DNA from 2 places in the Paenibacillus chungangensis genome. Region 2 is predicted to be linked to the other one. Evidence: predicted binding sites of a transcription regulator. Region 2 holds the regulator's gene; the other holds the start of a gene.
What was found. Region 2 encodes Rex, which represses fermentation and respiration genes when NADH is low (regulators of the CRP and FNR family bind a similar motif). Its sites were predicted from a motif close to TTGTGAAATATTTCACAA; they were not measured.
Positions count from the first base shown of each region.

Region 1: a site for Rex is predicted at 1,825-1,842, ahead of nadA (quinolinate synthase NadA). Genes of this name have one in related genera too.

Region 1 covers NZ_JBHTJZ010000071.1:15,695-19,118, reverse strand. The annotation lists gene ACFQ2I_RS22330 (ABC transporter permease) at 1-739, shown strand, start outside; gene ACFQ2I_RS22325 (ABC transporter permease) at 736-1,698, shown strand; gene nadA (quinolinate synthase NadA) at 1,930-2,868, shown strand; gene nadB (L-aspartate oxidase) at 2,911-3,424, shown strand, end outside.
Region 2 covers NZ_JBHTJZ010000005.1:649,829-653,252, forward strand. The annotation lists gene dinG (ATP-dependent DNA helicase DinG) at 1-1,349, shown strand, start outside; gene ACFQ2I_RS05570 (redox-sensing transcriptional repressor Rex) at 1,355-2,017, shown strand; gene ACFQ2I_RS05575 (amidohydrolase) at 1,992-3,302, shown strand; gene ACFQ2I_RS05580 (hypothetical protein) at 3,332-3,424, shown strand, end outside.

The DNA of each region.
Region 1 (3,424 bases), on a different contig from region 2:
CGCTCTGTTAGGAGGTCTATGGGCAGGTCTTGTCGGCTATTTGAAAGCACGGCGCGGCGTGAACGAGGTGATCTCCTCCATTATGCTGAACTGGATTGCCTTGTACTTGGCCAACTATATTGTATCCCGCTACCTGATGGAGCCAGGGCAGCAGAAGTCCAAGCCGATTCACGAATCGGCGCTGATGTCGATCGACTGGCTCGTAGAGCTGATGGATCGTGCGCGCATGCATTGGGGCACCGTAGTCGGACTGATTTGCATTGCGATCTTCTACGTGCTGCTGTGGCGGACGAAGCAAGGCTACGAGCTGCGAGCGGTAGGGCTGAATCCCGATGCCGCGCTATATGCGGGCATGAACGTCAATCGCACCATCTTGAAATCGATGTTCTACAGCGGGGTGTTCGCCGGTCTTGGAGGCGTGTTCGAAGTGCTGGGCGTATTCGGCAATCAGACGATTATGGCGTCCTACTGGGGATACGGCTTTGACGGGATTGCCGTGGCGCTGCTGGGAGGCAATTCGCCGATCGGCGTACTGCTTGCGGCGATGCTGTTCGGGGGATTGACGTATGGCTCTGCGGGCATGAGCTTCGGAGCGGGAGTGCCGTCGGAGATTGTGCGAATCGTAATTGGTTCCGTTATTTTCTTCGTAGCCGCCCACGGCATTGTCCTGCTATTAGTGAAGCCGTTAATGTCTGGCAGGGCCAGGGCTGACAAGAGAAGAGGAGGCAACGCGGCATGAATTTCGTAGACATTGCGGGGCAACTGTTGAATATTACGCTCGTTTTTTCGACGGCGCTTATTTTTGCCGCGCTTGGAGGCATGTACTCCGAGCGATCGGGCGTGATTAATATCGGCCTGGAGGGTCTGATGGTGTCGGGCGCCTTCGCCGCCGCTGTCATGACGGATTATGCCACGAACGCGGGGTTCGGCGCTCTGTCGCCTTGGGTCGGCCTTGCGGCTGCTGCAGTGTACGGCGTGCTGTTCTCGTTGCTGCATGCTGTTGCCGCCGTGACGTTCCGTGCGAATCAGACGGTTGTCGGTGTCGTGATCAATATACTGGCGCTTGGCTCCGCTATATACTTCACGCGCAGCTTGTATAACGAGTCTGCCCAGACAAGGCAGCTGCAGTATGTGTTCGGCAAAATGCCCATTCCCGGACTGTCGGACATTCCGATTATCGGGGAGGGACTGTTCAGGGCCTATCCCACAACCTATCTAGCCATTGTGCTGGTCGCCGTCAGCTACGTCGTAATGTACATGACGCCGTTCGGACTGCGCTTAAGAGCGGTCGGCGAGCATCCCAGCTCGGCGGATACCGTTGGCATCCATGTGGCCAAATATCGTTATATCGGTGTCATGCTGAGCGGTGCGCTAGCTGGGCTTGGCGGCGCGACGATTACACTGACCACGACCAGCAGTTTTGCCCACAATACGATATCGGGGCAAGGCTTTATCGCGCTTGCGGCGCTTATATTCGGCAGATGGAATCCGATAGGTCTTGCAGGTGCGGCACTCTTCTTCGGACTTGCGAGTGCCGTTCGCAACTTCGTGCAGTTGTTCGAATTCTCCAGACAGCTGCCGTCAGAGCTGTTCTATATGCTGCCTTATGTGCTAACGCTAGTTGTGCTCGCCGCTGCCGCCGGCAGAACGCAAGCTCCAGCTGCGCTGGGACAGCCTTATGATCCTGCAAGACGGTGACGGGGGCTCCGATCGGGAAATAATGCTATGAAATGCCCTTTCATCCATTGACAGACCTTCCTGCCAAGTGTAAATTTAATCTTAATTAAACGAACTATGCAGCGAAAGGCGAACGCCTCCATGACTTTGTGCATCAATTCACAAAGTAGAGGCGATCGCCGTACAATGGAATGGGGCGAAAGTGATTATTCTCACATATCGTCCCATCCCTCATAAGAGGAGAGGATTAACGTGGAAGCACTGGCACTGGAGCGCAAGGCGGAGCAGAACCGCGTACTGCGTGAACGGCTAATGCAATTGAAGAAGGAACGCAATGCCATTATTCTAGCTCATTATTATCAGCGAGACGAAATTCAAGAGGTCGCAGATTTCCGAGGCGATTCCTTCCTGCTGGCCCAGAAGGCTGCGCAGACCGATGCGGAGGTTATCGTATTCTGCGGCGTCCACTTCATGGGCGAGAGCGCCAAGATATTGGCGCCGAACAAGACGGTCATTATTCCAGACGAGCGTGCAGGTTGTCCCATGGCCGACATGGTCAATGTCGAGGGTCTTCGCAAGCTGAAGGCGCAGCATCCCGGCGCCACTGTCGTCACTTATATTAATTCATCGGCAGAGATTAAAGCCGAGACGGATATTTGCTGTACGTCAGCCAATGCCGTGAATGTCGTCAATTCCGTAGAGGGGCAAGATGTCATCTGGGTTCCAGACAAGAATCTAGGTCATTACGTGCAGCAGAATACGGACAAAAATATGATCATCTGGGAAGGCTACTGCAATACACACGACATGCTTACCGTAAAGGATGTCGAGGAGATGAAGGCCAAGTATCCGGAGGCGCAGTTCGTCGTTCATCCGGAATGCCGACCCGAAGTGGTGGCGCTTGGCGATTTCGTAGGCAGCACTACGGCTATTTTGAAATATTGCCGCGATTCGGATTATCAGGAATTTATTGTTGGCACCGAGGATGGAACGGGGTATCAGCTTCGTCTGGACAGTCCGGACAAGAAGTTCCACTTCGCTTCGAAATATTTGGTTTGCCCCAATATGAAGGTTAATAATTTGAAGAAGCTCGTCAAATGTCTGGAGACGATGCAGCCTCAAATCTATGTACCGCCTCAAGTAGCGGAGAAAGCACGTCTGTCATTGGAGCGCATGCTGCAGGTGAAGTAGCATGCGCTGCTCCCATGCTTAAGCGAAAGTGGAGGAACCGCCGTGATACCAAGATACCTAGTAGACATAGAGCTCAACAAGCTCAAAGTAATCGATAGAGACGTTATTGTAATCGGGGCCGGCATTGCCGGTCTTTTTACCGCTATAAGGGCTAGCGAGCTTCATTCGGTGCTGATGATCACAAAAAAATCGTTGCTCGACAGCAATACGCGCTATGCACAAGGCGGTATAGCGGCAGTGATATCCGATGAGGACTCACCGGCCTATCATCGGCAGGATACGCTGATCGCGGGAGCGGGCTTGTGCTCTGGAGAAGCGGTCGATGTGCTGGTGCACGAGGGGCCCGAGGGCGTGTGCAGCCTGATCGGGATGGGGACGCAGTTCGATCAGGAGAACGGCCAGTTCGCCCTGACGAAGGAAGGAGCGCATAGCCAGCGTCGTATATTGCATGCCAATGGCGATGCGACCGGTTACGAGATTGTCAGGGCGTTGTCGGAGAAGGCGGTGGCCAGTGACAGCATCGAAGTGTGGGACGAGCACTTCGCGATCGACCTGG
Region 2 (3,424 bases):
AAGATGGAGATGACCACGCAGAAGCTTGGGTAGAAACGATTGACGACTGCCTGCCCAAGCTGGGCGAATTGAAGGAGCAATGGGACAAGCTGTTCGAATTGTTGTTCAGCGATATTGCTTCTGTCCAGGCCGAAGGCGACGGTACGCTTGTGAAGCGATTAATTCCAGGAGAGACATCGGAACATTGGCAGGAAGCGGTCGGAGTTGAAGGGAATATTCATGTCGAGCTTGCACGGTTAATCAAGACGTTTGAAAAGCTTATTAGCGATGTGAAGGAACGAAGCGAAGAACAGAGTGTGCAAGGCGTATTGACGGACCTGAACGGCTGCCTGCGTGACTTGAGCAGACTGAAGGACGAATTACGCACGATGACGAAGCTGGAACAGGTGGATTTCGTGTTCTGGATTGAAGGCAATAGCGCTTACCGTCACCGCTCCGTTCAATTGTACGCGGCGCCGATCGATGTCAGCCGCAAGCTGCAGCAGTATTTTTTCGATGCGAAGGAAAGCATAGTGCTGACTTCGGCGACGCTGACGGTCAAGAAGACATTTCAATATGCGGAAGAACAGCTTGGACTTGCAGGCTACGAAGAGAAGGGCAAGCTTCGTGCAGTTCAGCTGCCGTCACCGTTCCAATACCGCGAGCAGGCCCTGGTTATCGTTCCCAGAGACTTTCCGGTACTGAAAGGAGCTTCCTACAACGACGACTATGTGAATAGGCTTGTGCAATCATTAAGGGATGTGGCGAGCGGAACAAGGGGGAGAATGCTGGTATTATTCACATCTTACCGGATGCTGCGAGGCGTATACGATCCTCTTAAGGAATCGCTTGCCGAAGCAGGCATCAATGTGTTGGGACAAGGCATTGACAGCAGCAACCGATCGAAGCTGACAAGACGATTCCTTCAGCAACCGGAATCTGTCCTCCTTGGCACGAGCAGCTTCTGGGAAGGGGTGGACATTCCTGGTGAATCCTTGATCTGTCTAGCTATTGTCAGGCTGCCCTTCCAGCCGCCAAGCCATCCTGTACTGGAAGCGAAAGCGGAGTTACTGCAGCGGAGGAACCAGAACCCCTTCATGAAGCTGTCCATTCCTGGAGCCGTCATCAAGTTCAAGCAAGGATTCGGTCGATTGGTCCGTTCCTCGCAAGACAAGGGGATTGTTATTATATACGACACAAGAGTAATCGAAACATTCTACGGCAAGCACTTCCTGTATTCCTTGCCCGGCCCAAAAATCGAGACGATGCATGTGGATCAGATCGTTCCCAGAATGAAAGAGTGGCTGTCAGACCGGACTGTTGCAGCCGATGACCAAGCAAAGATCGTGCCAGCGATAGAGGAGGAATAGCGGCAATGAAGCAAACCAAAATATCGGAAGCGGTAGTGAAACGGCTTCCGTTGTACTTACAGGTGTTAAACGAGCTTCATGCACGTGAGGTGCAGACGGTGTCCTCTCAGGAGCTGGGAGTGAAGCTTGATTTGAATCCTGCTCAGATTCGTAAAGATTTGGCTTACTTCGGAGAGTTCGGCAGGAAGGGCGTCGGCTATGATGTCGTGTATCTGATCGAGAAAATTCGTCAAATATTAAAGGTGAACCAAACGATTAAGGTCGCGTTGATCGGCGCAGGCAATCTTGGTCTGGCGCTCTGCAACTACAATAAATATTCCAAAGACAATATGCAGATTACCGCTGTGTTCGACAATCACCCCGAGAAGGTAGGAAGCAGTATCGGCCATTTGACCGTACAGCCGATGAGCAAGCTTGCTGAATCCATCAAGGAGCACAATATTCGAGTCGGCATTATAACAGTACCCGCTCATGAAGCGCAAAACGTAGCGAATGAGCTGACAAATGCGGGTATTGAAGGCATACTAAATTTCGCGCCGGCTATTCTTCGGGTCCCGGAAGAAATTCGCATTCACTATGCGGACTTCACGAAGGAATTATTGAGCCTGGCTTACTACTTGAATCATGAAGGAGATGAAAACGATGAGTCAGCTATGGATACAGAATAGCCTGTTCGTTACAATGGATGATGCCTTGCCCGTCGTAAAAAGGGGTCACATGCTCGTATCGGACGATCGCATCGCTTATATCGGCGAAGAGGAGCCGCAGCCGCAATGGCTGCAATCCGATGTGAAGAAGTTCGATGGAAGCCGCCATGCCATTATGCCTGGCCTCATTAATACGCACGGCCATTCACCGATGACGCTATTGCGCGGTTATTCGGACGATGAAGCGCTGCAAGTGTGGCTGGAACAAAAAATGTGGCCGATGGAAGCGCGTTACAGAAGTGAAGACACGCGTGTCGGAAGCGGTCTTGCGATTGCGGAGATGCTGCTCAGCGGCACAACGACGTTCGTCGATATGTACGACCGGATGGAGCAGGTAGCGCTTATGACAGAACAGGCCGGCATGCGCGGTGTGCTGATGCGCGGAGTCATCGGCCTGTGCTCTGAGGAAGAGCAGCGCGCTAAGCTGAAGGACTCTGTCCAATTCGCGAAAGACTGGAACGGGGCAGCGGGGGGCCGCATCACGACGATGCTGTCGCCGCATGCGCCATACACGTGTCCTCCAGCGTTCATTGAGCAATTCGTACAGGCAGCACATGATTACAATCTGCCGCTGCACACCCATATGTCAGAGACGACCGCGGAAGTGGAGCAGAATGTTCGTGATTACGGGAGCAGGCCGGTGAAGCATCTGGATTCGCTTGGCTTCTTCTCGCGTCCGGCGCTTCTTGCCCATGCCGTACATCTGAACGATGAGGAGATCGCGTTGCTCGCAGAGAGAGGCGCCTCAATATCCCATAATCCTGTAAGCAATCTGAAGCTGGCAAGCGGCATTGCCAGAGTGACGGATCTGATGAAGGCCGGCGTGAAGGTGTCTCTCGGCACCGATAGCGTCGCAAGCAACAATAACCTGGATCTGTTCCAGGAGATCGCTATGGCGGCCCTGCTTCATAAGGGAGTGACTAACGATCCTACTGCCGTTCCTGCCATGGAAGCTCTGAAGCTTGGAACAGTATATGGCGCGAGGGCGCTGTGGCGCGAAGATATCGGCGTGCTTAGGGAAGGGATGAAGGCGGACTTCATCGCTCTTGACATCGATCAGCCTCACTACTATCCGCTGACGGATATCGTGTCCCATCTGGTGTATGCGGGTAGCGGACGCGATGTGACCGATGTGTGGGTAGACGGCAAGCAGGTGGTTGCCGGAGGGAAATGCCTGTTCCTGGACGAGGAGAAGCTGCGACGCGATGCGCAGGCCAGCTTCGAGCGGTTGCTGCAAGCAACATGAGGGTGATTGACAGGAAGTCACCGCCGCTGATGAATAAGAAGCGATGGCTGGTATTGATTACAGCTTGCCTGTTGACATTGGCTGTATGGGGCGTATTCTATTATCGCAGCGTTCAAATGCCG